Regions from separate parts of the Streptomyces sp. NPDC037288 genome, predicted to be linked through region 3. Evidence: riboswitches for the same ligand, from Rfam matches in the RefSeq annotation. Region 3 holds a riboswitch; each other region holds the start of a gene.
What was found. A riboswitch is a leader RNA that binds a small molecule or an ion and turns the genes downstream of it on or off. The one in region 3 is predicted to bind cyclic di-AMP.
Positions count from the first base shown of each region.

Region 1 (10,225 bases), on a different contig from region 3:
TACGTCGACGGCGCCGACCTGTCCGACCACCTCGCCGAGCACGATCCGTACCCGTGGCCGTGGGCGGTCGCGGTGGCCGCGCAACTGTGCGCCGTGCTGAGCGCCGTGCACGCCGTGCCGATCGTGCACCGCGACCTCAAGCCGCGCAACGTGATGGTGAAGCAGGACGGCACGGTGACCGTGCTCGACCTCGGCGTGGCGTCCGTCATGGACACCGACACCACCCGTCTCACGCACACCGGCTCCCCGATCGGCTCGCCCGCCTACATGGCGCCGGAGCAGGCGATGGGCGGCGCGGTCGGCCCGTACACAGACCTGTACGCGCTCGGCGTGCTGATGCACGAACTGCTCAGCGGTGACGTGCCGTTCGCGGGCTCCACGGCGCTCGGTGTGCTGCACCGGCACCTGTACGAGCCCCCAGTGCCCGTGCGCCGGATCCGGCCCGAGGTCCCCGAGGCGCTGGAGACCCTCGTCCTGCGGCTGCTCGCCAAGGACCCGCAGCACCGGCCGGGCTCCGCGCAGGAGGTGTACGAGGACCTGGCGCTGCTCCTGCCCGCGCGCGGGACGCCCACCGGGGCGCCGTTGGACCCCACGCGCCCCTTCCTGCGCCCGCACGCCCCCTGGCCGGACCGTGCGCGGACCCCCGCGCCCCAGCCCGCCCCCGTGACGCCGGCGCCGCCGGCGGCCGGGAGGCCCGACGTCGCCGCGGCCGTCGACGAGGTCAAGCGCCTGCTGGGGGAGGGGCGCATCACCCAGGCCGTGGACATCCTGGGCGCCATCCTGCCCGCCGCCGCCGAGCAGCACGGCGAGCACTCCCCGGTGGTGCGCACGCTGCGCAAGCAGTACGCGGCGACGCTCATGGACGACGGCCAGTACCGGCGCGCGCTGCCCGAACTGCGCCGGCTCGCCGACGAACGCGCCGCCGAGGCCGGGCAGGCCGACCCGCAGTCCCTGCGCTACCGCTACGAGGCCGCGCAGTGCCTGGAGCAGCTGGGCGAACCGGCGGCGGCGCTCACCGAGTACCGCGCGCTGCTGCCGTACTACGAGAACCAGTACGTCTCCGGCGACCCTCAGCTCGCCCACGAGGTGCGCCGGCGCATCGGCCATCTGCTGCTCGCCCTCGGTGACCGGCCGTCCGCCCACGACACCCTGGCCCGGCTGCTGATGGACGTGGAGCGGCTGCACGGCCCCGGTCACCCGATGGCCCTGGAGATCCGGCGCACCCTGCAGTGGCTCGGACAGGTGCGCGGTTAGCGCGTCCGGCATCACGGACGAGGCGTGCGGCACCGGCTGAGCCGAAGCGGTGGGTGCGGCGGGCGCAGCGGTGCCCCAAGCGCGTGCGAATCGTTGGTCGAATGGGTTGGCCCCGGCCCGCCCACTGCCTACCATCGATCACCGCAAGACTTTGTGCACCGTCGCACAATCTCCTCGGGAGGTTTCCTTGCACCGCCGCCGTCGCACCGCGCTCGTCCTCACCGCCGCGATCGCCGCCGCGGCACCCTTGCTGACCGCCTGCGGAAACGACGCGCACCCGGGCGCGGCGGCCGTCGTCGGAGGGCAGCGGATCTCCGTCGCCCAACTGGAGAGCCGGGTCGACGAGGTCCGCAGGGCACAGCGGGCCGCGGTGCCGGACGAGACCCAGTACCAGCAGGTCCTCGCCTCCACCAGCAGCCTCACCCGGGACACCCTGCACAACATGGTCCTCGACCGGGTGCTGCACCGCGCCGCGCAGGACGCGGGCATCACGGTGACCCGCAAGGAGGTCCAGCGGATGCGCACCGGCCTGGAGGAGCAGGCCGGCGGCGCCAAGGGGCTTCAGACCGCCTGGCTGCAGAAGTACGGCATCGCCCCGGCCCACCTCGACGAGAACCTCCGCCTCCAGCTGGAGGCGCAGAAGCTGGCCGGGAAGCTCGGTACCGACACCAGCCGGCCCGACTTCTGGAAGGCCCTGTCCAAGGCCTCCCGGGAGCTCCGCGTCGACCTGAACCCGCGCTACGGCTCCTGGGACGTGCAGAAGAGCAGCCGCGTGGACGCCAGGACGCCATGGGTGCGGGAGGTCACGACGGCGGGCGACGGGCAGCCGGTGACGGCCTAGCGCGGCCGGGCCGGACGCCGCCGGCCGAGGACGTTCGGGCACCCTGCATCGGTCATACGATCACACGATCGTCCCCGCCCTGTGGATAACCGAATCCGCTCCTGCCCGCCGTGGGTTACGTTCGGACCGTGAACGCTTCCAGCCCCGACCTCGCCGCCCCGGCCGACCCCGGTCGCATCGTCCTGCTCACCACCAGCCACCGTGTCGCCCCCGGCCTGCTGTCCTGGCCCGCCTGGCAGGCCCTGCGTGCCGCCGACGCCGTGCTGTGCGCGGACGGGGCGCATCCGCAGCTGCCGTATCTGCGTGAGGCCGGGACCGCGGTGGAGGAGGCGTCCCCCACCGCGCAGGAGCTGGTCGACGCCTGCGCCGGCGGGCGGACCGTCGTCGTCGTGGCCACCGGCGAGGGAGAGCCCGCGCTCACCGACGGCCTGGCCCGGCTGGCCGGCTCCGGCCGCGTTTCCATGCCGGAGCTGGAGCTGCTGCCGGCCTCCTACGACCTGCCCGGCGCCCGTCTGCTGGACCTCGTGCAGGTCATGGACCGCATCCGCGCCGAATGCCCCTGGTCGTCCCGGCAGACCCACGAGGGCCTGGCCAAGTACGGCCTGGAGGAGGCGTACGAACTGGTCGAGGCGATCGAGGCGGGCGACCGGGAGGAGCTGCGCGAGGAGCTGGGCGACGTCCTGCTCCAGGTCGTCTTCCACTCCCGGATCGCCGAGGAGCACCCGGACGCGCCGTTCTCCGTCGACGACGTGGCCGGCGGCATCGTCGCCAAGCTCGTCCACCGGCACCCGCATGTCTTCGGTGACGAGAAGGCCGAGACGCCGGAGGACGTCAAGGAGCACTGGCTGCGCACCAAGGCCGAGGAGAAGCGGCGCACCTCGGTCACGGAGGGCGTCCCGCTCGGCCAGCCCGGACTGGCCCTCGCCGCCAAGCTCGCCTCCCGCGCCCGCACGGCGGGCCTGGACGTCCGCCTGCCGCGCGGCGAGGGCATCGGCTACGAACTGCTCGCGCTCGCGGTCCGTGCCGAGGCGGACGGCGTGGACCCGGAGGCGGCCCTGCGGGCGGCGGCGCGCGCGTACCGGGACGCGGTCCGGGAGGCGGAGGGAGTCGCGCCGGAAGCGATACGCGCGGAGCGCGGTGGCCACCGGGACGCGGAGGCCCACCCGAGTCCGGATACGGTCGGGGAGTGACCGACCAGCACCACCCCCAGACCGCCCCCGACTCCACCCCGGACTCCGCTCCCACCCTGTTCACCTGGGAGTTCGCCACCGACCCCTACCCGGCTTACGCCTGGCTGCGCGCGCACGCGCCGGTGCACCGGACGCGGTTGCCCAGCGGGGTCGAGGCCTGGCTGGTCACCCGGTACGCCGATGCCCGGCAGGCCCTGGCCGACCAGCGGCTGAGCAAGAACCCCGCGCATCACGACGAGCCCGCGCACGCCAGGGGCAAGACCGGCATCCCGGGCGAGCGCAAGGCCGAGCTGATGACCCATCTGCTGAACATCGACCCGCCGGACCACACCCGGCTGCGCCGCCTGGTCAGCAAGGCGTTCACCCCGCGCCGGGTCGCCGAGTTCGCCCCCCGGGTCCAGGAGCTGACCGACCACCTCATCGACCGGTTCGCCGAGAAGGGCTCCGCCGACCTCATCCACGAGTTCGCCTTCCCGCTGCCCATCTACGCCATCTGCGACCTGCTCGGTGTCCCGCGCGAGGACCAGGACGACTTCCGGGACTGGGCGGGCATGATGATCCGGCACGGCGGAGGGCCGCGGGGCGGAGTCGCCCGGTCCGTCAAGAAGATGCGCGGCTACCTCGCCGAGCTGATCCACAAGAAGCGCGAGGCGCTGCCCGCCGAGCCCGCGCCCGGCGAGGACCTCATCTCCGGCCTCATCCGGGCCTCCGACCACGGCGAGCACCTCACCGAGAACGAGGCCGCGGCGATGGCGTTCATCCTGCTGTTCGCCGGCTTCGAGACGACCGTCAACCTCATCGGCAACGGCACCTACGCCCTGCTCACCCACCCCGAGCAGCGCGCGCGGCTCCAGGACCGCCTGGCCGTGGGGGAACGTGAGTTGCTGGAGACAGGGGTGGAGGAACTCCTGCGCTACGACGGGCCGGTGGAGCTGGCCACCTGGCGGTTCGCCACCGAGCCGCTCACCATCGGCGGCCAGGACATCGCGCCGGGGGACCCGGTGCTCGTCGTGCTCGCGGCGGCCGACCGGGACCCGGAGCGGTTCGCCGACCCGGACGTGCTGGACCTCGCCCGCCGCGACAACCAGCACCTCGGCTACGGCCACGGCATCCACTACTGCCTGGGCGCGCCCCTCGCCCGGCTGGAGGGCCAGACCGCGCTCGCCGCCCTGCTCACCCGGTTGCCGGACCTGCGGCTCGCCGTGGATCCGGACGAGTTGCGCTGGCGCGGCGGGCTCATCATGCGCGGCCTGCGCACCCTGCCCGTGGAGTTCACACCGGCCGCCGGCGCAGCCGGGCGACGGGGAACATGAAGGGCGTTCAACTTTGTGATCTTCACGTGATCTGCGCGGCATTAACTTGTGACAAGTGATCGTCTGCCGATACGTTCACCCATCAGCGTGGCGACGGATTCCAGTGCGCCGCGCCGGTCCTGCTGTCGCACGAAAGGCTTCCGCATGCTCTCCGGGAACGGTCGTCACCGTCGCCCCCGTCAGGCTCCGGCCCTCCTCGTCGCGGCCGGAGTGACCGGCTCCGCCATCGCCATCCCGCTGCTCGGCGCCGCGAGCGCCAACGCGGCCGACGGCACCACCTGGGACAAGGTCGCCGAGTGCGAGAGCGGCGGCTCCTGGAGCGCGGACACCGGGAACGGCTACTACGGCGGCCTGCAGATCTCGCAGGACGACTGGGGCAAGTACGGCGGTACGCAGTACGCCGACAGCGCCGACCAGGCCAGCCGCTCGCAGCAGATAGCCGTCGCCGAGAAGATCCTCGCCGACCAGGGCACCAAGCCGTGGGCCACCTGCGCCCTGCTCTCCGGTCTGACCTCCAACTCCGCTTCGGTCGACGTCGACACCGGCGTCGGCGGCTCCGGCGACACCTCCGGCTCGGGTGACACCTCCGGCTCGGCCGGTCTGCCGGAGTCATCGGCATCCGACCCCGGTTCCGGCTCCCACTCCGACCCGGGCTCCGGCTCCAACTCCGGCTCCGGCTCCAACTCCGCCCCCGGTTCCTCCGCCTCCGGTTCCTCCGGCTCGGATTCCTCCGGTTCTGATGCCCCTGACTCCTCCTCGGGCTCGAGCACCACGCCGGCTCCGCAGCGGAGCCACCACGCCGCAAAGACCCCGGACGCGACCGGCGGCTCCACCGGAACCAGCGCCCCAAAGTCCGACAAGACCGGCAAGTCCGGCTCGACCGGAGGTGGCGGCTCCCAGGACGGGGGCAGCTCGCCGACGGCAACGCCCGGTACCGACGAATCGGACAATTACCAGCAGTCCGCCGGTTCGTGGAGCCTGGTCGACACCGGCACGCTCAGCAGTGGCGGACGTCACCGTGGTGGGAGTGCGGACGAAACGGTGACAAACGGTCAGAACACCCCCTCCTCCGGCCGTCACGCCGGTCGCACGGCGGGTGCCTACACCGTCCGCGAGGGGGACACCCTCGCCTCCATCGCCGACTCCCTGGGCGTCGACGGCGGATGGCACGCGCTCTACGACGGGAACAAGAGCGTCATCGGTGCCGACCCGAACCACATCACCGCCGGTCAGACCCTGGAAATCGGTTCCTAAGAGGGCGAAAACCAGCGGTAGTTGACGCCCCGTTTCGCCGCTGATGTCCGTTTCGGTGAAAGTGTGGGATGAGTCTCAGAAGCCCTGATCGTCTTTGAAATTCCCTCGATCACGTGTCTACGGTCAGGACCGCTCGTCACCACGAGCCCCGGCAGTCGCAACGCCGAATCCTGCCAGCGGTTGCCCGGGAACAGTCGTCGCGTCAAGCGCCGCAGGCAGGAGCGGGGGACCCAAGGTAAGTGCCGGATCCGGCGGTTGACGCCGGCACCGGCTGGGGGTGAAGCCGCGCCTCGCGAGAGCGAGTGCGCGGCCGGGCAACTCAACCGGCCCGAACCCGACAGCTCACCTCGCAGGCGTCGGTGAGGGGATCGATCCATGCTGTTTTCCGGCAAGGGCAAGCACCGTCGTCCGTCCAAGGCCACCCGTGTCATCGCGCTCGCCGGTGTCACCGGCGCAGCCGTCGCCGCCCCGCTGATGGCGGCCGGCAACGCCTCCGCCGCCACCGCCTCCGAGTGGGACGCGGTCGCCCGGTGCGAGTCGGGCGGCAACTGGTCCATCAACACCGGCAACGGCTTCTACGGCGGCCTGCAGTTCACCAACTCCACCTGGGCCGCGTACGGCGGTACCGCCTACGCCGCGCGCGCCGACCTCGCCACCAAGGCGCAGCAGATAACCGTCGCCGAGAAGGTCCTCGCGGGTCAGGGCAAGGGTGCCTGGCCGGTCTGCGGCACGGGCCTGTCGGGCGCCGCGTACAACGGCTCCGCGCCCAGCGCCCCCTCGAACACCACCTCGTCGAAGACCACCGCGCCCAGCACCGCCACGCGCTCCGGCCAGCAGGCCGCCTCCCGCTCCGCCGAGCGCACGGCCCCGGCCAAGAGCAAGACCGTCACCACCCCGACCGGCAAGAAGGTCAAGAAGGGTGACGGCGAGTACAAGGTCGTCACCGGTGACACCCTCAGCTCCATCGCCGTCGAGCACCACGTCCAGGGCGGCTGGCAGAAGCTCTTCCAGCTGAACAAGGACATCGTCGAGGACGCGAACCTCATCTACCCGGGCCAGCAGCTGCACCTGAAGTAAGCGGCAGCGGCACTCAGGCCCGCCCCCGTCCCCACGGGCTCCCCGCCCCGGCGCGTGTTCCCCCGTACGCGCCGGGGCGGGGTCTTTTGCGCGCGCCCCGCGCGCCCGTGCGCGTGCCCATGTGCGTGCCCTCTGCATCCACCCTTTGTTCCGTTCATGAACAATGGGTACCGTCTGCGTGTGCCTCCCCGTCCACGGGGCGGTCGGTCGGTGGCCGATCCCCCGGAGACGGTTAGGCTCTAGTCGCAAGGCACAGCCGTAAGGCAGCAAGCCCCGCACTTCCAGCGTCACATCCAAGAAGGAGATGCTCGTGCCGTCCATCGACGTCGTCGTAGCCCGGGAAATCCTGGACTCCCGAGGCAACCCCACGGTCGAGGTCGAGGTCGGCCTCGACGACGGCAGCACGGGTCGTGCCGCCGTCCCGTCCGGCGCCTCGACCGGCGCCTTCGAGGCCATCGAGCTGCGCGACGGTGACCCCAACCGTTACCAGGGCAAGGGCGTCGAGAAGGCCGTCCTCGCCGTCATCGAGCAGATCGGCCCGGAGCTGGTCGGCTACGACGCCACCGAGCAGCGCCTGATCGACCAGGCCATGTTCGACCTGGACGCCACCGACAACAAGGGCTCCCTCGGCGCCAACGCCATCCTCGGCGTCTCCCTCGCCGTCGCCCACGCCGCCTCCGAGGCCTCCGACCTCCCCCTCTTCCGCTACCTGGGCGGCCCGAACGCGCACCTGCTGCCGGTGCCGATGATGAACATCCTCAACGGCGGCTCGCACGCGGACTCCAACGTGGACATCCAGGAGTTCATGATCGCCCCGATCGGCGCGGAGTCCTTCTCCGAGGCCCTGCGCTGGGGCACCGAGGTCTACCACACCCTGAAGAAGGTCCTGAAGGGCAAGGGCCTGTCCACCGGCCTCGGCGACGAGGGCGGCTTCGCCCCGAACCTGGGCTCCAACCGCGAGGCCCTCGACCTCATCCTCGAGGCCGTCAAGGAGGCCGGCTACGTCCCCGGCCAGCAGATCGCCCTCGCCCTCGACGTGGCCGCCTCCGAGTTCTACAAGGACGGCAAGTACCTCTTCGAGGGCAAGGAGCGCTCCGCCGCCGAGATGACGGAGTACTACGAGGAGCTCGTCGCGGCCTACCCGCTCGTCTCCATCGAGGACCCGCTGTTCGAGGACGACTGGGCCGGCTGGAAGGTCATCACCGACCGTCTGGGTGACAAGGTCCAGCTGGTGGGTGACGACCTGTTCGTCACCAACCCCGAGCGGCTGGCCCGTGGCATCGAGGAGGGCACCGCCAACGCCCTCCTCGTCAAGGTCAACCAGATCGGCTCGCTGACCGAGACCCTGGACGCCGTCGAGCTGGCCCAGCGCAACGGCTTCAAGTGCATGATGTCCCACCGCTCCGGCGAGACCGAGGACGTCACCATCGCCGACCTGGCCGTCGCCACCAACTGCGGCCAGATCAAGACCGGCGCCCCGGCCCGCTCCGAGCGTGTCGCCAAGTACAACCAGCTGCTGCGCATCGAGGAGATCCTCGACGACGCCGCCGTGTACGCGGGCCGCAGCGCCTTCCCGCGCTTCCGCGGCCACATCGACGTCTCCAAGGGCTGACGCAACCCGGGCTAAGTATTAGCCAGTCATACGTACGTCCCCGGACCCGGTCCCGTACCGTGTCCGGGGACGTACGCACGTGTGACGCGCAAGGCAAGGGGAGGCGGAGAGCCACATGGCCGTGAAGGACCGCGACCGTTTCTCCACCGCGACCAGGCTGCGGCTGCTCGGCGAGCAGACGGCGGCCCGGGTCTACCGCTCCCAGACCAAGCGGCAGGCCCGCCGCTCCCGGCTCACCGGCCGGGCGGCGCTGCTCGCGCTGGTGCTGTGCTCGATGATCGTCGCGCTCGCCTACCCGATGCGGCAGTACGTCTCCCAGCGCGCGGAGATCGCCGACCTCCAGCGCCAGCAGGAGCAGGCCCGCAAGCGGGTCGAGCAGCTGCGCGACCTCAAGGCACGCTGGCAGGACGACTCCTACGCCGAGCAGCAGATCCGGCGCCGGCTGCACTATGTGAAGCCCGGCGAAACCGGGTACGTGGTCGTCGACCCGGGCGCGGCCCAGCAGTCCCGCACCGACCTCCGGGCCGCCCACCGGCCCTGGTACGCGAACGTCTGGGACGGGGTCGACAAGTCCGACGCCTCCGACCAGTGAGCAGTAACGCCGGCCTTTGGCCGTAACCGACAGAAAGCTTCGAAGAGCAGTCATGGAAACGCCCCCGCCGCCCACTTTGCGCACCGAGCCCACCGACGCGGACGTCGAGGCCTTCAAGCAGCAGCTCGGCCGCCCGCCGAGGGGCCTGCGGGCCATCGCGCACCGCTGCCCGTGCGGCCAGCCGGACGTCGTGGAGACCGCGCCGCGGCTGCCCGACGGCACGCCCTTCCCGACGCTGTACTACCTCACGTGTCCCAAGGCGTCCTCCGCCATCGGCACGCTGGAGGCGAACGGCGTGATGAAGGAGATGACCGAGCGGCTGCAGACGGACCCCGAGCTGGCCGCCGCCTACCGGGCCGCGCACGAGGACTACATCCGGCGCCGTGACGAGATCGAGGAGCTGAAGGGCTTCCCGAGCGCGGGCGGCATGCCGGACCGGGTCAAGTGCCTGCACGTCCTGGTGGCCCACTCGCTGGCCGCGGGCCCCGGCGTGAACCCGCTCGGCGACGAGGCGCTCGCCATGCTGCCGCAGTGGTGGAGCAAGGGTGCCTGTGTGACCCTCGAACACCCCGAGGACGAGGGGGACGAGAAGTGACCCGCGTCGCCGCCGTCGACTGCGGTACGAACTCCATCCGTCTGCTGGTCGCCGACGTCCATCCCGGGACCGGTGAACTCGTCGACCTCGACCGCCGGATGACGATCGTGCGGCTCGGCCAGGGCGTCGACCGCACCGGCCGGCTGGCCCCGGAGGCGCTGGAGCGCACGTTCGCGGCCTGCCGTGAGTACGCGGCCGTGATCAAGGAGCACGGCGCCGAGCGCCTGCGCTTCGTGGCCACCTCCGCCTCCCGCGACGCCGAGAACCGGGACGACTTCGTACGCGGCGTGCTGGACATCCTCGGAGTCGAGCCGGAGGTCATCACCGGCGACCAGGAGGCCGAGTTCTCCTTCACCGGCGCGACCAAGGAGCTGGCGGGGCGCAAGGACCTGACCAGGCCCTACCTCGTCGTGGACATCGGCGGCGGCTCCACCGAGTTCGTCGTCGGCGACGACCACGTCCGGGCGGCGCGGTCGGTGGACGTCGGCTGCGTGCGC
Region 1 covers NZ_JBVJVY010000013.1:87,183-97,407, forward strand. Annotated here, with positions in the region: gene ACZ7GZ_RS17590 (protein kinase domain-containing protein) at 1-1,254, shown strand, start outside; gene ACZ7GZ_RS17595 (SurA N-terminal domain-containing protein) at 1,442-2,095, shown strand; gene ACZ7GZ_RS17600 (nucleoside triphosphate pyrophosphohydrolase) at 2,224-3,285, shown strand; gene ACZ7GZ_RS17605 (cytochrome P450 family protein) at 3,282-4,598, shown strand; gene ACZ7GZ_RS17610 (transglycosylase family protein) at 4,743-5,852, shown strand; cyclic di-AMP (ydaO/yuaA leader) riboswitch at 6,050-6,223, shown strand; gene ACZ7GZ_RS17615 (transglycosylase family protein) at 6,228-6,929, shown strand; gene eno (phosphopyruvate hydratase) at 7,234-8,541, shown strand; gene ACZ7GZ_RS17625 (FtsB family cell division protein) at 8,657-9,133, shown strand; gene ACZ7GZ_RS17630 (DUF501 domain-containing protein) at 9,186-9,728, shown strand; gene ACZ7GZ_RS17635 (Ppx/GppA phosphatase family protein) at 9,725-10,225, shown strand, end outside.
Region 1: it holds a riboswitch for cyclic di-AMP, as region 3 does, so the genes downstream of both, ACZ7GZ_RS17615 (transglycosylase family protein) here and ACZ7GZ_RS16580 (M23 family metallopeptidase) in region 3, are expected to answer to the same signal.

Region 2 (10,225 bases), on a different contig from region 3:
TCGAACGAACACGGTCAGTGACCACAGGGGCGCCCGGACCGGCTGCGGCCGGCCCGGGCGCCGTACGTCATGTGGTGTCGAACGACGACGACCCCTGCGGCTTGGAGTTCCGCCGACTGTGCGCGGCGTGCCGGGGCTTGGACACCTTGGACGAGACCTGCCCGACGATCTCCCAGAAACACACCAGTGCGGTGATGGGCGGAATTCCGAAGATGATCAGTGAAAGCGGTGAATGTGATGAATGGCTGACGCACAGGGCGACGGCCATGGCGGAGGCGCCCAGCAGCACACCCCAGGATCTGCGCGCACTCCGACTCTGCACGGTGGCCCGCAGAATGGACAGGGCCGCCACGAGCCACGGTCCGTACACCGTCAGCGGCCACCACCGGGCCAGTCTCATCGGCAGTACGGAAGAAGCGGTGGCACGGAGCTGGGTATAAGAATAAGAAAACGACCAGCCCAACATGCAGATTGCGCACACCGAGATCGTCGCGATCAAGAGGGTGACGTGAGCGCTGCGACTGTTCTCGGGTGAGCGGGATTCCGTGCGGATCCGCCGCCGGTTCCGCCTGTGGCTGGACCGTTCGTGCGGCGGGCTCGGCTCGGGATTCGCGGCGGATGCGGCGGACAGCATCTGGGCCAGCTCTTCGACCGGGTCCCACTCTATCTCGATCGTACTGAACTCGGAGTCGATGAAGACGTCTTCGTCCTGAATCCTGTCCATCAGGTAAGTCCTATAGCCCCACCATCGCCTGCAGATACTCGGTTTCCAGCTGGGTGATTCTCCTCAGGAACTCATCGAGTAGATCCGAACATCCGTCAAAACGTCCCTCCCCTTCGTCGTGTTCCGCCTGAAGTGTGAGCGCCGAGCGAAGATTCCCGGCGGCGATCCTCTCAGTCAGTGTCACGACCGCCTAACGAGCTCCTCGGGTGGCGGGGGTGTGCGGCATTCGGGTGTTTCCGTGGCCCGAAAGCAGTATCCGGCGGGTCCGATGACAGCAATTGGCGAAAATGCGAGTAACTGGGGAACTGCATTCGGTGAATAGAGAGGGAGCGGATCCGGCCACCGACGGTCCTGCCGCCACGACCGGCCACCTCGGGCCTCGGTGCGTCCGTCAGGGTGAATCGGCCGTGTCGCGACGGCCGGGACGGTGGCGGACGGCACGGTGCGCGGCTCGGCGTGGGCGCGCGGTGCGACCCGGCGCCCGCTTCCGGAGCGCCGACCCGCCCGCCCGCCGCGCGGTCTGGCCGAAACCGATCGCCGGGCAGCCGCGGCTGGCCGGCGTGGCCGGGCCCTTCAACCTGTGGAGTGCGCGGCCGTCATCGCCGCGTCGCCGTGAGGACCTCCGGTGGCACATGGTCGGGGCCTCGGCGTGGACGTGGCGGACGAGGGCGAAGTGGTTCGGGTAGTCGGCCCCCCCCGGCGGCCCCCCGGCCCGCCCCGCATCAGCCCGCGTTTCAGCCCGCGGTCAGTCCCGTCAGCTCGGCCAGGGGGAGGGTGTGGCGGGTCTGGAGGACCTTCGCGCGCAGATAGCGGACGTTGTGGGCCGTGGTGAAGACGCCGGTCGGCACCCGGTCCCGTACGACGACGCCCAGCGCGCGCAGCTGCTCGGCCTTGTCGGGGTTGTTGGACAGCAGGTCCAGCTCGTCGATGCCGAGGGCGGCGAGCATCTGCGCGGCGGCGGTGTAGTCGCGGGCGTCCTCCGGCAGGCCGAGCGCGGCGTTCGCCTCGTAGGTGTCGAGGCCCTGGTCCTGGAGGGCGTACGCGTCGAGCTTGTTGTAGAGGCCGATGCCGCGGCCCTCCTGGCGGAGGTAGAGCAGGACACCGCCGGTGGTGGCGATGCGCTCGACCGCCTCGCGCAGCTGGGGTCCGCAGTCGCAGCGGGCCGAGCCGAAGACGTCGCCGGTCAGGCACTCGGAGTGCAGGCGCACCAGCGGGACCGGGCCGGGGTCGCCGAGGACGACGGCGACATGCTCCTGGCCGTCGGCCAGGCCGTGGAAGGTGACGAGTTCGGCGTCGACGCCGTAGCCGTCGTGGAAGCGCAGCGGTACCCGGACGCGGGCGCGCGGGGTGGCGGCGGTGGTGTCGGGCATGCGGATCCCTCCGGGGAAGGTGCTTCAGATTTGAAGCAGCGGTACGCGGGGACCCTACCCCATGCTTAAAACTTAAAGCAATCACTTTCCGTGTGCCGGGCGGGACTCAGGGGGTGCGGCCCGGGGTCGAGGAGGAGCAGGACGACCGGCGCCGCCAGGGCACGTCCTCCGCCCCGGGCGCGCTGTCGTCCCCCTGCAGTCCGCTCGCGATCCCGGTGCAGATCTCCTCCAGCTGCCCCACCTGTTCCGGCGTGAGCCGGTCGAACAGGGTGGTGCGCACGGTCTCGACGTGCCCGGGCGCCGTACGCTCCAGCACGGCCATCCCCTCGTCCGTCAGCACGGCGATGCTGCTGCGCTTGTCCCAGCGGCAGTCCTCCCGGCGCACCAGCCCGTCCCGTTCGAGACGGGTCACCGCATAGGTCAGCCGGCTGCGCGTGATCTTCAGCGTCTCGGCGAGATCGGTCATGCGCAGCCGCCGCTCGGGCGCCTCGGAGAGGTTGGCCAGCACGGAGTAGAACAGATGCGGCATGCGGGCCGTCTGCTGGAGGTTCCGGTCGATCGCGTCGTCCAGCAGCCGGGCGGCGGCCAGGTAGGCGCGCCAGGCGCGCTGCTCCTCGGGAGTGAGCCAGCGGGTCGTCATGCCGCCAGTGTAAGTTTGTTTCAAACTTGAACCAAGTCTGACTTTTCAGGGAGAGCGCGCCGATGTCGTACCCCTATGTGCTGCTGTCCGCCGCCGTCTCCCTCGACGGCTACCTGGACGACACCGGCCCCGAACGGCTCCTGCTGTCCAGCCCGGCCGACTTCGACCGGGTCGACGCCGTCCGGGCCTCCGTCGACGCCATCCTGGTCGGCGCCGGGACGATCCGCGCCGACAACCCACGGCTGCTGGTCAACTCCGCCGAGCGCCGCGCGGCCCGCGTGGCCGAGGGCAGGCCGGAGTACCCGCTGAAGGTGACCGTCACCGCCACCGGCGACCTCGACCCCGGCGCCCACTTCTGGCACACCGGCGGCGGCAAGCTCGTCTACACGACCGACAAGGGCGCCGAACAGGCCGCACGCCTCCTCGGCGGCACCGCCGACATCGTCCCGCTCGGCCCCGACCTCGACTGGCGGGCCCTGCTGGGCCACCTGCACGGCGTGCGCGGCGTACGGCGCCTGATGGTCGAGGGCGGCGGCACGATCCACACCCAACTGCTCCAGCAGGGCCTGGCCGACGAGCTCCAACTGGTCCTCGCGCCGCTGTTCGTCGGCGACCCGGCCGCCCCCCGCCTGTTCGGGCCGGGCGCCTACCAGGCCGGCCGGCTGCGCCTCGCCGAAACCCGCCGCATGGAGGACGTGGTCCTCATGCGCTACGAGCCCACGGCCCCCGGCGCCGGCCCGGTCCCCACCGCCGCCGACCGCCACTGGCTGCGCACCGCCTGCGACCTGGCCGCGCTGTGCCCGCCCTCGGAGACGGCGTTCAGCGTCGGCGCGGTGGTGGTCGCCGCCGACGGTACCGAGCTGGCCCGGGGGCATTCCCGGGAGGGCGGCGACCCCGTGGTGCACGCGGAGGAGGCGGCCCTGGCGAAGATCGATCCGGCGGATCCGCGGTTGGCCGCCGCCACGGTGTATTCCAGCCTGGAGCCCTGCGCCCGGCGTGCCTCGCGGCCGGCGCCGTGTGCCGAGCTGATCCTGCGGGCGGGGGTGCGGCGGGTGGTCACGGCCTGGCAGGAGCCGGACACGTTTGTCTCCGCGGCCGACGGGACGGGGGTCCTGGTCGGCGGAGGTGCACAGGTGGTCGTACTGCCGGAGCTGGAGGGACTCGCCAAGGCGCCGAACATGCATCTGCTGGGACGCTGAAAACACCCAGGGCCGGAATCCACTGGATTCCGGCCCTGGGCCTTCAGTAGCGGGGACAGGATTTGAACCTGCGACCTCTGGGTTATGAGCCCAGCGAGCTACCGAGCTGCTCCACCCCGCGTCGTTGTGACTCCAGAGTACCCCATCCGCAGGGCGGCGCGCACACCGCTTTCCCGCGGGCCGCCCCGACGGGGAGATCGTCTGTACCGAGAGTGATCGGACGACCGCCCTCCGCATAACATCTGAGTCACCATCAAAAACCCCGAGACTCCTGAACGCCGGCCAAGTCGCCCGTTTTGGAGGGCTCCTGACCGGTAAGTCCAGGCCGGAAAACGTTAATGATCAAGTCGAACGGCTTGGAAAGTGACCAGCAGGTCTATTAACGTTCGATAACGCAGCGCGGTCGTCCCAGCCGTCACAAGAGACGGCTCCGTGCGCACGCGCCGAATCCCGCAAGGGAACCGGGGAACCACCACCTTGGGGTGAATCACGCGGATGCCGTGACCGGTATACGCGCGTAGGAGACCTTCCTGCTCCGAACCCGTCAGCTAACCCGGTAGGCGGAGGAAGGAAAGGAGTACGCCCGAGTGGCGTCCAACCACCCTGCCCCAGAAGCCCCGTTCATGCCCGAGCCGGCCGAGCCCGAGACCTTCGGCTACGGCTCCTACCGCGCCGAAGAGGGCCCCTGGGAGGAGTGGAACCCCACCGAGGACTCCCTGACCCCGGTCCGCGGCCGGCACCGCGTCGCCAAGCAGCGCGGCGGCTTCGCGCGCAGCTCCACCGTCCTCGGCGTCGGCGTGCTCGCCGCGGTCGGCGCCGGCGGCATGGCCAGCGCCAACACCGGCAAGCCGCCGGTCTCCATATCCCTGCCGGACCTGGACTCCGTCGGCCACCTCTTCGGCGACGACTCCTCCGACGCGCACCACACCGACACCACCGCGCTCAGCAACGTCGGCGTGACCTCGGCCGACAGCAAGGACTCCGACGCGGGCGAGGCCCTGCGCAACCGGATCATGGCCCAGGCCGAGCAGCAGCAGAACAAGGCCGACAGCAAGGCCACCGCCGCCGCGCTCGCCGCGGCCGAGAAGCAGACCGCCGCCGCCGCGGCCAAGGCGGAGAAGGACGCCGCCGCCAAGGCCACCGCCGCCAAGGAGAAGGCGGAGGCCGACGCCGAGAAGGCGGCCGAGGCCAAGCGGCTGGCCGAGCTGGCCAAGCAGTACCAGCTGCCCGTCGTCTCGTACACGATCACCGGCACCTTCGGCCAGCCCGGCGCCATGTGGTCCTCCGGCTACCACACCGGCCTCGACTTCGCCGCCCCCACCGGCACCCTCATCAAGGCCATCCACGGGGGCACGATCACCCAGGCCGGCTGGGCCGGAGCCTACGGCTACCGCACGGTCCTCACCCTCGACGACGGCACCGAGCTGTGGTTCTGCCACCAGTCCTCGATCAACGTCAAGGTCGGCCAGAAGGTCTCGACCGGCGAGGTCATCGGCCGCATCGGCGCCACCGGCAACGTCACCGGCCCGCACCTGCACCTCGAGGTCCACCCCGACGGCCAGGCCGCCGGCATCGACCCGGCGCCCTGGCTGCGGGACAAGGGCCTCAACCCCTGAGCGTGTCAGCCATGAGAAACATGTGAAATCGGCGCCGGCGGTGGAATGCGATCATCCACCGCCGGTGTTGACGTCGAGCATGACTTCTCTGCGCACACTCGGTTCCTCCGGCCTCGAGGTCTTCCCGCTCTCCCTGGGCGGCAACGTCTTCGGCTGGACCGCCGACGAGGAGACCTCCTTCGCCGTCCTCGACGCCTACACGGCCGCCGGCGGCAACTTCATCGACACCGCCGACTCCTACTCCGCCTGGATCGAGGGCAACAAGGGCGGTGAGTCCGAGACGATCATCGGCAAGTGGGTCAAGGCCCGCGGCAACCGCGCCGACGTCGTCATCGCCACCAAGGTCAGCCAGCACCCCGAGTACCAGGGCCTGTCCGCGACCAACATCAGGGCCGCCGCCGACGCCTCCCTGCGCCGCCTGGACACCGACTACATCGACCTCTACTACACCCACTTCGACAAGCCCGAGGTGCCGGTCGAGGAGATCATCGGCGCGCTGGACGAGCTGGTGAAGGCGGGCAAGGTCCGGCACATCGCCGCCTCCAACATCAGCCCCGAGCGGCTGCAGGCCTCCCTGGACTTCTCCGACCGCGAGGGCCTGGCCCGCTACGTCGCCCTCCAGCCGCACTACAACCTCGTCTCCCGCGAGACCTACGAGGGCCCGCTGCAGGACCTGGCCGCCCGCGAGGGCCTGTCCGCCGTGCCGTACTTCTCCCTCGCCTCGGGCTTCCTGACCGGCAAGTACCGCCCCGGCGCCAAGGTCGACAGCGCCCGCGCGGACCGGGCCGAGCGGTACGCGGAATCCGAGCGCGGCCGACGGGTCCTGGCGGCCCTGGACGAGATCGCCGCCGCGCACGAGGTCCCCGTCGCCACGGTCGCCCTCGCCTGGCTGGCCGCCCAGCCGACGATCACCGCCCCGATCGCCTCGGCCCGCACGGTGGCCCAGCTCCCGGCGCTGACGGGGGTGGCGGACCTGAAGCTGACGGACACCGAACTGGCGAAGCTGACGGAGGCGTCGGCATAACTTCCCGGGCCAGCGGCGGCTGACCTTCTCCCGCCGCTGTCTATGACCGGTACGGGTTGTACGCGGGATACGGCGCCTTGTACGCGGGATACGGCGCCGCCGGATACCCGTACCCCGGCCAATACGCCGTAGGCATCCGCGCGGGAGCAGTCGCCCCGGCCGCATACTCCAGAGCCGGCCGAGCCACATCCCTCCGCTTCCACAGTTCGTCCAGCAGCTCCCGCTCCCGTACGACGAACTCGGCCCCGCCCTTCCCCTTGCGCCCCCGGTGCCGCAGAGACGCCAGCGACGTCGCGTACGCCTCGTACTGCGCCACGGCGCGCGCCGCGGGTCGCCCGGCGTGGTGGCGGGCGTAGTCACGGGCCGCCCGCCGCGCCCGCATCGACCCGAGCGCGCACGGCTCGGCGGGCCCCAGCCAGCCGGCCAGCACATACGCCGGCAGTTCCGTCCGCACGGTCCGCAGCTGCCGCTGCCGCGTCCAGATCGCGAGCCAGGTCAGCAGCCCGAAGACGGGCACCATGAATCCGCCGTAGACGGCGAAGAACCCGAACTCGCCGAAGGTGGAGGAGCCGTTCCAGAAGGCGTGCATGCTCATCGCGAGCAGCAGACCGCAGAGCGGCAGCAGCACCCGCCGGGCACGCTGCCGCTCGGCGGAGAGCGCGGCGACGCCGAAGCCGATGCCGGTCAGGACGGTGAACAGGGGGTGCGCGAACGGGGACATCACGATGCGCACGAAGAAGGTGGCGGCGGTGACGGAGGCGATGCCGCGGCCGCCGCTGAGCTGGTCGGTCCCGAAGGCCGTACCCAGGTAGAGGATGTTCTCGGTGAACGCGAACCCGGTGGCGGTGGTCCCGGCCACCACCACCCCGTCCACGATCCCGGTGAAGTCACGTCTGCGGAAGAGGAAGACGAGCAGGACGGCGGCGGCCTTGGCGGACTCCTCCACGACGGGCGCTATCACGGTGGCGCCCAGGGTGTCGGCACCGGCCGGATCGGCGGTCGCGGTGGCTATCCACTTGGTCGCGAAGCTGTTGGCGACGATGGCTATCAGCGCCGCCGCGCACGCTCCCCAGGCGAAGGCGAAGACCAGGTTCCGCCAGGGGCCCGGCTCAACCCGGTCCAGCCACCGGAAGGCGGCTATGAGCCACGGCACGGGCAGCACGGCCAGTCCGAGCCCGACGAGGAACCCCTCCGTACCGGTCTGTCTGCGCACCAGCGCGAGAATGACCAGCCCGGACAGTGCCAGCAGTGTGATCAGTGTCCCGTATCTCACCCACCTGTGCTGCCACCAGCGCGGATGGTGAAGCACAAGGCCCTCGGGGCCCGGGGGATACGTCGGAAACGGAGGACTGGTGGCCACGGCATCGACCCTAACGGTGGCGGGGCGAGGGGCTGGAGCGTTTACCGGCCCCGATGCGGTACGCGCTATCGGTCCTGGCTGTGCGGTACGCGGCGGAAGAGCAGATCGTTCACGACATGTCCCTTGTCCAGTCCCTGCCCCTCGAAACGGGTCAGCGGCCGGGACGCGGGGCGCGCCGCGAAACCGCCGTCCGCCTGCGTGTTCTCGAAGTCGGGGTGCGCGGTGAGCACCTCGAGCATCTGCTCGGCGTACGGCTCCCAGTCGGTCGCGCAGTGCACGATCGCGCCGGGCTTCAGCCGGGTCGCGGCGAGCGTCAGGAACTCGGGCTGGATGAGCCGCCGCTTGTGATGCCGCTTCTTGGGCCAGGGGTCCGGGAAGTACACCCGCAGCCCGTCGAGCGAGTCGGGGGCGAGCATCTCCCTGAGCAGGATGATCGCGTCACCGTTCGCCACCCGGACGTTGGAGAGGCCGTTCCGGTCGGCGAGAGCCAGCAGATTGCCCTGCCCGGGGGTGTGCACGTCGACGGCGAGGATGCCGGTGTCCGGGTCGGCGGCGGCCATCTGTGCGGTGGCCTCGCCCATCCCGAACCCGATCTCCAGCACGACCGGCCTGTCGTTCCCGAACAGCTCGCCGAGGTCGATGACCCGCTGCCCGTCGATGTCGAGCCCCCACTTGGGCCACAGCCGCTGCAGCGCGTCCGCCTGCCCGGCGGTCACCCGGCTGCGCCGCGGCTGGAAACTCCGGATCCGCCGCTCGAAGTGCGACCCGGCGGGATCGGCCTTGGGCCCGTCCGGGAACCGCGGCTCCCCCTTGGTCCGGGTATGCCGGACGGAGACGCCGGGGGTGTGCGGAGTCGGCGAGGGGGCTTCGGGGAGGTTCAGCGAGTCAGACACAGTGCTTCCGATTTTACGGCCCGCCGGGAGGGCGCCTTTGCGAGCCGAGCATGTCCAGCACCCGGCGCCCCACCTCCCGCCCGATCGGCAGGGAAGCGGTGGCCGCAGGCGAGGGCGCGTTCAGGACGTGCACGGCCCGCGCCCCCTCGCGGATGAGGAAGTCGTCCACCAGCGTCCCGTCCCGCAGCACCGCCTGCGCCCGCACGCCGGCAGGGGCCCGCACCAGGTCGTCCGCCTCCACGCCGGGCAACAACCGGCGCACCGCCGTCAGGAACGCCCCCTTCGACAGCGAGCGGCGCAGCTCACCCGCGCCGTATCTCCAGTGCCGCCGGGCGATCGCCCACGACCCCGGCCACGCCACCGTCCCGGCCAGCTCCCGGGGGTGCACGACTCCCCAGCCGTACCCCTCCCGGGCCAGCGCCGGTACCGCGTTGGGCCCGATGTGGACGCCCCCGTCGATCCCGCGGGTCAGGTGTACCCCGAGGAACGGGAACGCCGGATCCGGCACCGGATACACCAGCCCGCGCACCAGCTCCGGACGCGCCAGCTCGTAGTACTCCCCGCGGAACGGCACGATCCGCACCTCGGGCTCGTCCCCGGTCAGCCGGGCCACCTCGTCGCAGTACAGCCCGGCGCAGTTCACCAGCACCCGCGCCCGCACGACATCCCCGGCCGAGGTGAGCACCGCCACGCCCCGCTCCGGCCGACGGTCCACCCGGACGACCCGCGCCCCGTACCGGATCTCGGCCCCGGACGCCCGGGCGAGCTGCCGGGCGACCCCGACGAAGTCGCACACCCCCGTCGTACCGACGTGTATGGCGGCGAGTCCGCGCACCTCCGGCTCGTACTCACCGATCTGTGCGGCACCCAGCTCGCGCACCGGGATGCCGTTCTCCCGGCCGCGCTGCACGAGCGCGTGCAGCCGCGGCAGCTCCTCCCGCTCCGTGGCGACGATCAGCTTGCCGGTGACGGCGTGCGCGATGCCGTACTCGGCGCAGAACTTCACCATCTCGGCGGCGCCCCCCACCGCGTACCGCGCCTTGAGCGAGCCGGGACGGTAGTAGATCCCGCTGTGGATCACACCGCTGTTGCGGCCCGTCTGGTGCCGGGCCGGCCCCGGCTCCTTCTCCAGCACCAGGACCCGCGTGCCCGGCGCGGCCCGTGTGATCGCATACGCCGTGGACAGCCCGACGATCCCCCCACCGACCACGAGCACATCACAGTCGTACGACCCGACCAGCACCGAGCACCACCTCCACTCCCGATAGTGCACTGCGCCACTGACAATGCCTTCAAACGCAGTCGGTCTGCGGGGTCCGCGTGCCGGGGCCGGGGTCAGGCGGGGGCCATCAGCAGCGGCCGAGCCCTCTCCCGCAGTTCCACCACCCGCGGCTCGTCC
Region 2 covers NZ_JBVJVY010000061.1:2,489-12,713, forward strand. Annotated here, with positions in the region: gene ACZ7GZ_RS38035 (DUF2637 domain-containing protein) at 68-724, opposite strand; gene ACZ7GZ_RS38040 (hypothetical protein) at 735-908, opposite strand; gene ACZ7GZ_RS38045 (GTP cyclohydrolase II) at 1,459-2,094, opposite strand; gene ACZ7GZ_RS38050 (MarR family winged helix-turn-helix transcriptional regulator) at 2,201-2,734, opposite strand; gene ACZ7GZ_RS38055 (dihydrofolate reductase family protein) at 2,797-3,933, shown strand; tRNA gene ACZ7GZ_RS38060 (tRNA-Met) at 3,981-4,054, opposite strand; cyclic di-AMP (ydaO/yuaA leader) riboswitch at 4,365-4,511, shown strand; gene ACZ7GZ_RS38065 (M23 family metallopeptidase) at 4,521-5,549, shown strand; gene ACZ7GZ_RS38070 (aldo/keto reductase) at 5,629-6,573, shown strand; gene ACZ7GZ_RS38075 (PrsW family intramembrane metalloprotease) at 6,614-7,933, opposite strand; gene trmB (tRNA (guanosine(46)-N7)-methyltransferase TrmB) at 7,999-8,826, opposite strand; gene lhgO (L-2-hydroxyglutarate oxidase) at 8,840-10,069, opposite strand; gene ACZ7GZ_RS38090 (MFS transporter) at 10,162-10,225, opposite strand, start outside.
Region 2: it holds a riboswitch for cyclic di-AMP, as region 3 does, so the genes downstream of both, ACZ7GZ_RS38065 (M23 family metallopeptidase) here and ACZ7GZ_RS16580 (M23 family metallopeptidase) in region 3, are expected to answer to the same signal.

Region 3 (10,225 bases):
GTCGACCAGCCGGGACACCCGCAGCAGCAGCTCCTCCAGCGCCGGGGTGTCGACGGGCGTGGAGCCGCGCCAGCCGAACAGCAGCGGCGCCGTACGGATCGAGCGCACCAGCGAGGTCGCCTCCCGGTCGGTGACCGGGACGAGCCGGTGCGCCATGTCCCCGAGCAGCTGCGAGGCGGCCCCGGCGAGCCCGAAGGACAGGACGGCCCCGGCCGCCGGGTCGATCACCGCCCGTACGACGGTGTCGACGCCGCGCGGCGCCATGCCCTGCACCACCGGCCGCAGCTCCTCCGGCTTGCCGAACAGCTCGGTCAACTCGGCGTACGCCCGGCGCAGTTGCTCCTCGTCCGCGAGGTCGAGACGTACGCCGCCCAGGTCGGCACGGTGCCTGAGGTGCGGGGCGGTGGCCTTGAGCGCCACCGGGTAGCCGAGGGTGCGGGCGGCCTCGGCGGCGTCCTCGGGCGTGGGGGCGGGGAGCGCCCGCCGCACCGGGATGCCGTACTTCCCGAGCAGCTCGCAGGTCTCGGCGTCGGAGATCGTGAGCCCCTCCCCCCGCGCGAGCAGCTCACCGATCAGCCGCGCGGCACCCTTCTCGTCGATGTCGTCGTACTCGGGCACCTTTCCCGGGTCCACGGCCTCCCGCCGCCACTGCCCGTACTTGACGGCCTCGGCGAGGGCTCGCACGGCACGCTCGGCGGCGGGGTAGGCGGGGATGAGATGCGTGCCTTCGGGAGGGGCGGCGGGTGCGCTGGGCAGCCCGTCCGCCCCCGCGGTGCCCACCTGTTCCGCAGGGCGGAACAGGTGGGCACCGCCTGCAGTACCGGACGCCCTGTCAACGGCCTGAGGTGCCGTACTGGCCGCAGCCGACAACGCCTCGGCAAGCCCCCCAAGCTCCACATGCACCACCAGCACCGGCTTGCCAGGAACCGCAGCCGCAGCCGACCGCAGCGCCTCCGCCAACTCCGCGTCCCGCGGCGACGCTTCCCCGATGGCCGGTATCGCCGTCACCACGACGGAGTCGCACGTGTCGTCGGCCAGCGCCCGCGTCAACGCCCGATGGAAGTCCTCCGCGGTCGCCCCCGTCGTCAGATCCACCGGACGCGACGGCCGTAGCCCCTCGGCGAGACAGCGGTCGTAGGCCAGCACTCCCAGCGACTCGGAGTTCCCGAGGATCGCCACTCTCGGCCCCGCGGGGAGCGGTTGCCGCGCGAGCAGCAGTCCCGCGTCGACCAGCTCGGTGATCGTGTCGACCCGGAGCACCCCGGCCTGCCGCAGCAGCGCGGAGACGGTGTCGTGCGGCAGCCGGGTGGCCCGTACCGCGTGCCCCTGCGGCGCGGAACCGACCCCCTGCACCACGACCAGCGGCTTCGCCGCCGCCGTCCGCCGCGCGAGGCGTGTGAACTTGCGGGGGTTGCCGATCGACTCCAGGTACATGAGGGCGACGTCGGTCTCGGGGTCGTCGTACCAGTACTGGAGGACGTCGTTGCCGGAGACGTCCGCGCGGTTGCCGGCGGACACGAAGGTGGACACGCCCGTGACCCCGGTGACCCCTCCCCCGCGCCGGTGCAGCCGGGACAGCAGGGCGATGCCGATGGCGCCGGACTGGGCGAACATGCCGATGCGGCCGGGGCGGGGCATCTCCGGGGCCAGGGAGGCGTTCAGCCGGACGTCCGGTGCGGTGTTGATGATCCCGAACGCGTTCGGGCCGATGATCCGCATGCCGTACGCGCGCGCCTGCCGCACGAGTGCCCGCTGCCGCTCGCGCCCCTCGGGCCCGCTCTCGGCGTACCCGGCGGAGAGCACGACGAGCCCCTGCACCCCGTGTTCTCCGCATTCGGCGACCACGGCGGGCACGTGCTCGGCCGGTACGGCGACGACGGCGAGGTCCACCGGGCCGTCGATGTCCCGCACGGACCGGTGCGCCGGCACCCCGCCGGCCTCCTCGAGGTCCTCCAGGAAGGCCTTGTTCACGGCGTGCAGCCGGCCGCCGTAGCCGGCGTCCCTGATGTTGCCGAGGACGCTGCGGCCGACTCCGCCGGGGGCGCGGCCGACGCCGACGACCGCGACCGAGCCGGGCACGAGCAGCCGCCGTACCGAGCGGGCCTCGGCGCGCTGTTCCCGCGCGCGCTGCACGGCCAGGGAGCGGTCGGTGGGTTCGAGATCGAACTCCAGGCGTACGACGCCGTCCTCGAAGCTGCGCTTCTGGGTGTAGCCGGCGTCCGTGAACACCTTGATCATCTTGGTGTTGGCGGGCAGCACCTCGGCGGCGAAGCGGCGGATGCCGCGCTCGCGGGCGACGGCGGCGATGTGCTCCAGCAGGGCGGAGGCGACCCCGCGGCCCTGGTGTGCGTCCTGCACGAGGAAGGCGACCTCGGCCTCGTCGGCGGGGGCGGAGGCGGGCATGCCGTCGGCGCCGATGCGGTCATAGCGTACGGTGGCGATGAACTCGCCGCCGACGGTGGCCGCGAGTCCCACCCGGTCCACAAAGTCGTGGTGCGTGAAGCGGTGGACGTCCTTGGCGGAGAGCCTGGGGTACGGCGCGAAGAAGCGGTAGTACTTCGACTCGTCCGAGACCTGCTCGTAGAAGCTGACCAGGCGGTCGGCGTCATCAACGGTGATGGGCCGGATGCGCGCGGTTCCCCCGTCGCGCAGCACCACGTCCGCCTCCCAGTGGGCGGGGTACTGGTACCGGTCCTGCCGGTCCGCCGAGGTCTGCATGGGCCCCAGAGTACGGCTCGCGTACGACAACGGCGCGGGGCAGTCTGTGGAGAACGAGGAGTCGGACCGAGGCCGCGGTCCGACGACACGCGGGGCGGGACGAAGGTCCGCTCCGGGCATGCTTCACGATATGGGAAACTGGTCTAGACAACCCTGAAGACTGAAGGGCAGCAACACATGGCTGAGCGCCGCGTCAACGTCGGCTGGGCCGAGGGCCTCCACGCCCGCCCCGCCTCCATCTTCGTCCGAGCCGCCACGGCCGCAGGCGTCCCGGTGACGATCGCCAAGGCTGACGGCAACCCCGTCAACGCGGCCTCCATGCTGGCTGTTCTGGGTCTGGGCGCCCAGGGCGGCGAGGAGATCGTCCTCGCCTCCGACGCCGAGGGCGCGGACGCCGCCCTGGACCGTCTGGCCAAGCTGGTCTCCGAGGGCCTGGAAGAGCTGCCCGAGACCGTCTGAGCAAGGCGAGAAAGCCGCGCCACCCATTCCGGGTGGCGCGGCTTCCGCCTTTTCCGGACCTTGAATTCAGGGCGCACGGGATAGGGGCAGCGGAAATCCAGGACCACCGAATACCCCTTCTTTGTATACGGCTTCCGTGTTAATGCCGAAGACTCGACATGTTTACGGTGTGTTGCGAAGTCCTCACACGCTCGGCGGCCCGGGGGCGACGCAGCCGGTGCGCGGCCGTCGCACGCTCGGTGTGCAGCGCCGTGACCGCCCGCGCGCGCTCGCCGTCGCCGCGCGCCACCGCGTCGACGATGGCGCCGTGTTCCACCCAGGACTCCACCGGACTCGGCGGCGCCTCCACCGCGTACATCCAGGCGATCTTGTGCCGCAGCTGGATGAGCATCGCGGTCAGCGAGGGGCTGCCGCAGGCCTGGGCGAGCGTCTCGTGGAACCAGCCGCCCAGTGAGCGCAGATCGTCGCTGTGCCCCCTCCTGGCCCGCTCCTGACCGAGCCTGACCAGACCGCGCAGCACCTTGAGGTGGGCCTCCGTGCGGCGCTGGGCGGCCCGGGCGGCCCCGAGCGGCTCCAGGAGCATGCGCATCTCCAGCAGGTCGGCGGCCTCCTGCTCGGTCGGCTCGGCCACGCACGCGCCCGCGTGCCGGCGGGTCACCACGAAGCCCTCCGCCTCCAGGGTGCGCAGGGCCTCGCGGACGGGGACGCGCGAGACGCCGTAGCGGCGGGCCAGGACTTCCTCGGTGAGGCGGGCGCCGCGCTCGTGGACACCGGCGACGATGTCGTCCCGGATCGCCGTGCACACCGAGTGCGCCGGAATACGCATGACCGACCTCCGCCTTAATCCCCGTGAAACGTCGACGATGGACGCGTGTTCCGTGACTCTATTCCAATACCTCGGAAATTCCGACGGCGGGCCGGAATCCATGGATATTTTTTGGTCGGCGGGTCCGGCGTCCGTCCCGGAAAACAGCGAAAGCCCCGGCCGGTGCGGGCCGGGGCTGCGCGGGCAGAGCCAGGGGCGTCAGACGTCCACGCCGTGCTGGCGGAGGTAGGCGACGGGGTCGACGTCCGAACCGTAGTCGGGGGTCGTGCGGGCCTCGAAGTGGAGGTGCGGACCGGTGACGTTGCCGGTCGCGCCGGACAGACCGATCTGCTGGCCCGGCGTGACCCGCTGCCCCACCGTGACGCCGATCGACGACAGATGGCCGTACTGGGTGTACATGCCGTCGGCCATCCGGATCACGATCTCGTTGCCGTACGCGCCGCCCCAGCCGGTGGAGACGACGGTGCCCGCGCCGACCGCGTGGACGGGCGTGCCGCTGGCCGCGTGGAAGTCGATGCCGGTGTGCGAGCCGGAGGACCACAGGGAGCTGCTGGCCTTGTAGGCCGTCGACACGTAGGAGTGGGCGATCGGGGCGACGAAGGCGTTCAGACGCTTGCGCTCGGCCTCGCGGGCGGCGCGCGCCCTGGCCTCGCGGACCTCCTTGGCCCTCTTGGCCGCGGCCTCCTCGGCCGCCTTCTGCTCGGCGACCTGCTGCTGGGCGGCGGCCTGCGCGTCGATCTGCTCGGCTATGTCGTCTCCGACGCTGACCACCGGGGTGAGGCCGGTCTGCTCGGCGGTGTTCTCGGCGGCGAACGCCGCGGGCGCCGCGACCGTGCCGATGACGCCGGTGGTGGCGAGGGCCGCGACGCCGGCCGCCTGAGCGGTGGTGCGCTTGACCCGGCCGGGCTTGCGGTGCTTCCCGGTGGCGCACATGAACGCCATGAAGTGGCTGGTCCTTTCCTTCCCTCTCGCCTACCGGGTTAGCTGACGGGTTCGGAGCAGGAAGGTCTCCTACGGACCCCCTCGCTCACGCGCGGGCGCCCGATTCACCCCAGGGACGGTGGGTCCCCGGCTCCCCTGGCTCGCGCCGTACGGGGACTCGGCGATGGCTGTCCGGTGCCGCGGGTGCGGCGCACTGCCTGACGAACAGCCCGGACGACGCTACGGAAGCCTGCTTTCCCATCTCAAACGGATCCGGGCTTTTGTAGCGCATCCCACAGGGCAGACGGGCAACCTCCGCCCCAATCCGGACATCTGGTAGGTGGAGAGCGGAGCACGCAAGGGGCCCTGACGACCCGTCGGTCGTCAGGGCCCCACGCGTGTGTGCCGCTACTCGGCCGCCCGCGCGGTGACCTACTCGGCCGCCACCACGGTCACTTCGCCGATGCCGAGTGCCTCGACCGGCGCCTTGATCTCGGCGGCGTCACCGACGAGGACGGTCACCAGGCGGTCCACCGGGAAGGCGTTCACGACCGCCGCGGTGGCCTCCACCGTGCCCGTCGCGGCCAGCTGCTGATACAGCGTCGCCTGGAAGTCGTCGGGCAGGTGCTGCTCGACCTGGTCTGCCAGCGTGCTCGCGACGGCCGCCGCGGTCTCGTACTTCAGCGGCGCCACCCCGACGAGGTTCTGCACGGCCACGTCCCGCTCGGCGTCGGTCAGGCCGTCCGCCGCGAGGGTGCGCAGCACCTTCCACAGGTCCTCCAGCGCCGGACCGGTGTTGGGGGTGTCCACGGAGCCGCTGATGGCGAGCATCGAGGCGCCCGTGCCGTCCGGCGCGGACCGGAGGACCTGCCCGAAGGAGCGCACACCGTAGGTGTAGCCCTTCTCCTCGCGCAGGACGCGGTCCAGGCGGGAGGTGAGGGTGCCGCCGAGGCAGTAGGTGCCGAGCACCTGGGCGGGCCACACGCGGTCGTGCCGGTCGGGGCCGACGCGGCCGATGAGCAGCTGCGTCTGCACGGCGCCCGGCCGGTCCACGATGACCACGCGTCCGGTGTCGTCCGCGCTCACCGGGGGCACGGGCCGCGGCTCGCCCGGGGTGCCGGTCCAGGCGCCCAGGGTGTCACCGAGCAGCGCGTCCAGATCGGTGCCGGTGAGGTCGCCGACCACGACGGCCGTGGCCGTGGCGGGGCGAACGTACCGGTCGTAGAAGGCGCGTACGGCGGTGGCGTCGATCTTCTCGACGGTCTCCTCCGTGCCCTGGCGGGGACGCGACATCCGCGAGGTCGCCGGGAACAGCTCCTTGGAGAGTTCCTTGGCGGCCCGGCGGGAGGGGTTGGCCAGCTCGTGCGGGATCTCGTCCAGGCGGTTGCGGACCAGCCGCTCGACCTCGCTCTCGGCGAAGGCGGGCGCGCGCAGGGCGTCGGCGATCAGCCCGAGGCCCTTGGCCAGACGGGAGGCCGGGACCTCCAGGCTGAGCCGGACGCCGGGGTGGTCGGCGTGCGCGTTGAGCGTGGCGCCCGCGCGCTCCAGCTCGGCGGCGAACTCCTCGGCGGAGTGCTTGTCGGTGCCCTCGGAGAAGGCCCGCGCCATGATCGTGGCAACGCCGTCCAGGCCGGCCGGCTCGGCGTCCAGGGGGGCGTCGAGCAGCACCTCGACGGCGACGACCTGCTGACCGGGGCGGTGGCAGCGCAGCACGGTCAGGCCGTTGTCGAGCGCGGTGCGCTCGGGCGCCGGGAACGCCCAGGGACGGGCCTCGCCGGGCTGCGGCTGGGGGTGGAAGTCCATGGTGGCGAGCTCGGTCACTTGGCCGTCTCCTCGTTCTCGTTACCGGCCTCTACGGTCGCTTCCTGCTCCGGGTCCTCGGGGACGTCGGCGTCCGGGACCTCCTCCGGCGACTTCGGTTCGTAGACCAGGACCGCGCGGTTGTCGGGGCGCAGACGGGCCTTGGCGACCTCCTGGACCTCCTTGGGGGTGATCTCCAGGACACGCTTGACGGCGGTGAGGGCGAGCTGCGGGTCGCCGAACAGGACCGCGAACCGGCACAGTTCGTCGGCGCGGCCGGCGACCGTGCCGAGCCGGTCCAGCCACTCGCGCTCCAACTGGGCCTGGGCGCGCTCCATTTCCTCGGGCGTGGGGCCCTCCTCGGCGAACCGGGCCAGCTCCTCGTCGATGGCGGCCTCGATGACCGGCACCTCGACGTCACCGGAGGTCTTCACGTCCAGCCAGCCCATCGAGGGCGCGCCGGCCAGGCGCAGCAGGCCGAAGCCGGCCGCGACGGCCGTACGGTCGCGGCGCACCAGCCGGTTGTACAGGCGGGAGGACTCACCGCCGCCGAGGACGGTCAGGGCGAGGTCGGCCGCGTCGCACGCGCGCGTGCCGTCGTGCGGGAGCCGGTAGGCGGCCATCAGGGCGCGCGCCGGGACCTCCTCGACGAGGACCTCGCGCTTCTGCTCGCCGATGACCTCCGGCAGGGAGCCGTCACGCGGCGCGGGCTTGCCGTCGTGCGCGGTGATCGAACCGAAGTACTTCTCGATCCAGGCGAGCGTCTGCTCGGGGTCGATGTCGCCGACCACGGAGAGCACCGCGTTGTTCGGCGCGTAGTAGGTGCGGAAGAACTGGCGGGCGTCCTCCAGGGTGGCCGCGTCCAGGTCCGCCATCGAGCCGATCGGCGTGTGGTGGTAGGGGTGGCCCTCCGGGTACGACAGGGCGGTCAGCTTCTCGAAGGCGGTGCCGTAGGGGACGTTGTCGTAGCGCTGGCGGCGCTCGTTCTTGACGACGTCCCGCTGGTTCTCCATGGACTCGTCGTCCAGGGCGGCGAGCAGCGAGCCCATGCGGTCGGCCTCCAGCCAGAGGGCGAGCTCCAGCTGGTGCGCGGGCATGGTCTCGAAGTAGTTGGTGCGCTCGAAGCTGGTGGTGCCGTTGAGCGAGCCGCCGGCGCCCTGCACCAGCTCGAAGTGGCCGTTGCCGTTGACCTGCGCCGAACCCTGGAACATCAGGTGCTCGAAAAGGTGAGCCAGACCGGTGCGTCCCTTGACTTCGTGACGGGAGCCGACGTCGTACCAGAGGCAGACCGCCGCCACCGGGGTCAGGTGGTCCTCGGAAAGCACCACGCGCAGACCGTTGGCCAGGCGGTGCTCGGTCGCTGTCAGGCCCCCGGAGCCTGCCTCGGCTGTGGTCGTGTGACCCATGGGCATGTACATCCCTTCGCGAGCGGATGCGGTTGTGGAAACCGCGGTCTTCCTGCCGTTCCTGCCACTGTATGCACAGCGTGCGGGGGCTCGGCGAAGTTCCCGCGGGAGGTACGCCCAGAGCGGATCACGTAGCCTGCCCCGGACCCGGCTCGTGGGCCCGGGAAGCCCGCCGGGACCGGGTAGTGGCACGGGCTGTCAGTGCCTCGGTCCACAATGGTCGGCGTCAGGTCCGTCCCACGCTTCAGCAAGAGCGAGCCGGAGGGGCGCGTCGGTGTCGGGAGGGCGAGCGCGCGGAGGCCCGAAGGATTGGGCACAATCGCCCTCTCGACACCGGCACGAGGCGCCCCGCAGGCGAACGAACAGATCAGAAGGAGCCAGGCAGCGATGGCCCGCCGCAGCACGAAGACCCCGCCGCCCGACGATTCGTACGAGGAGAAGATCCTCGACATCGACGTCGTGGACGAGATGCGTGGCTCCTACCTCGAGTACGCGTACTCGGTCATCTACTCGCGCGCCCTGCCGGACGCCCGTGACGGCCTCAAGCCGGTGCACCGCCGGATCGTGTACCAGATGAACGAGATGGGCCTGCGCCCCGACCGCGGCTACGTGAAGTGCGCGCGTGTCGTCGGCGAGGTCATGGGCAAGCTGCACCCGCACGGCGACGCGTCGATCTACGACGCCCTGGTGCGCATGGCGCAGCCCTTCTCCATGCGCGTGCCGCTCGTCGACGGGCACGGCAACTTCGGCTCGCTGGGCAACGACGACCCGCCGGCCGCCATGCGGTACACCGAGTGCCGCCAGGCCGAGGCGACGAGCCTGATGACCGAGTCGATCGACGAGGACACGGTCGACTTCGCACCCAACTACGACGGCCAGGAGCGGGAGCCGGTGGCGCTGCCCGCCGCCTTCCCGAACCTGCTGGTCAACGGCTCCTCGGGCATCGCCGTGGGCATGGCGACGAACATGCCGCCGCACAACCTGGGCGAGGTGATCGCCGCCGCCCGGCACCTGATCCGCCATCCGAACGCGGACCTGGACGCGCTGATGAAGCACGTCCCGGGCCCGGACCTGCCCACCGGCGGCCGGATCGTCGGTCTGGAGGGCGTCCGGGACGCGTACGCGACGGGCCGCGGCACCTTCAAGATCCGTGCCACGGTGTCGGTGGAGACGGTGACGGCCCGCCGCAAGGGCCTGGTCATCACCGAACTGCCCTTCACCGTCGGCCCCGAGAAGGTCATCGCGAAGATCAAGGACCTGGTCAACGCGAAGAAGGTCCAGGGCATCGCCGACGTCAAGGACCTCACCGACCGCGAACACGGCCTGCGCCTGGTCATCGAGATCAAGAACGGCTTCGTGCCGGAGGCGATCCTGGAGCAGCTGTACAAGCTGACCCCGATGGAGGAGTCCTTCGGGATCAACAACGTCGCCCTGGTGGACGGCCAGCCGCTCACGCTGGGGCTGAAGGAGCTGCTGGAGGTCTACCTCGACCACCGCTTCGACGTGGTCCGGCGGCGCAGCGAGTTCCGCCGCGGCAAGCGCCGCGACCGGCTGCACCTGGTCGAGGGCCTGCTGACCGCGCTGGTCGACATCGACGAGGTCATCCGGCTGATCCGGTCCAGCGACAACTCCGCGCAGGCCAAGGAGCGCCTGATGGAGCGCTTCTCGCTGAGCGAGGTGCAGACGCAGTACATCCTCGACACACCGCTGCGCCGGCTCACCAAGTACGACCGCATCGAGCTGGAGGCGGAGAAGGACAAGCTGACCGCGGAGATCGCGGAGCTGACCCGGATCCTGGACTCCGACGCGGAGCTGCGCAAGCTGGTCTCGGCCGAACTGGCCGCCGTGGCCAAGAAGTTCGGCACCGACCGGCGCACGGTCCTGCTGGAGTCGGCGGGCGCCGCGGTGGCCGCGGTGCCGCTGCAGGTCGCCGACGACCCGTGCCGGGTGCTGCTGTCCTCGACGGGTCTGCTGGCCCGTACGTCGACCGGCGAGCCGTTCGAGGAGGAGACGGGCGCCAGGCGCGTCAAGCACGACGTGATCGTCTCGGCGGTCCCGGCGACCGCGCGCGGCGAGATCGGCGCGGTGACCTCGG
Region 3 covers NZ_JBVJVY010000012.1:34,452-44,676, forward strand. Annotated here, with positions in the region: gene ACZ7GZ_RS16565 (bifunctional acetate--CoA ligase family protein/GNAT family N-acetyltransferase) at 1-2,718, opposite strand, end outside; gene ACZ7GZ_RS16570 (HPr family phosphocarrier protein) at 2,896-3,177, shown strand; gene ACZ7GZ_RS16575 (GntR family transcriptional regulator) at 3,317-4,003, opposite strand; gene ACZ7GZ_RS16580 (M23 family metallopeptidase) at 4,202-4,945, opposite strand; cyclic di-AMP (ydaO/yuaA leader) riboswitch at 4,958-5,118, opposite strand; gene ACZ7GZ_RS16585 (M16 family metallopeptidase) at 5,357-6,745, opposite strand; gene ACZ7GZ_RS16590 (M16 family metallopeptidase) at 6,742-8,136, opposite strand; gene ACZ7GZ_RS16595 (DNA gyrase/topoisomerase IV subunit A) at 8,518-10,225, shown strand, end outside.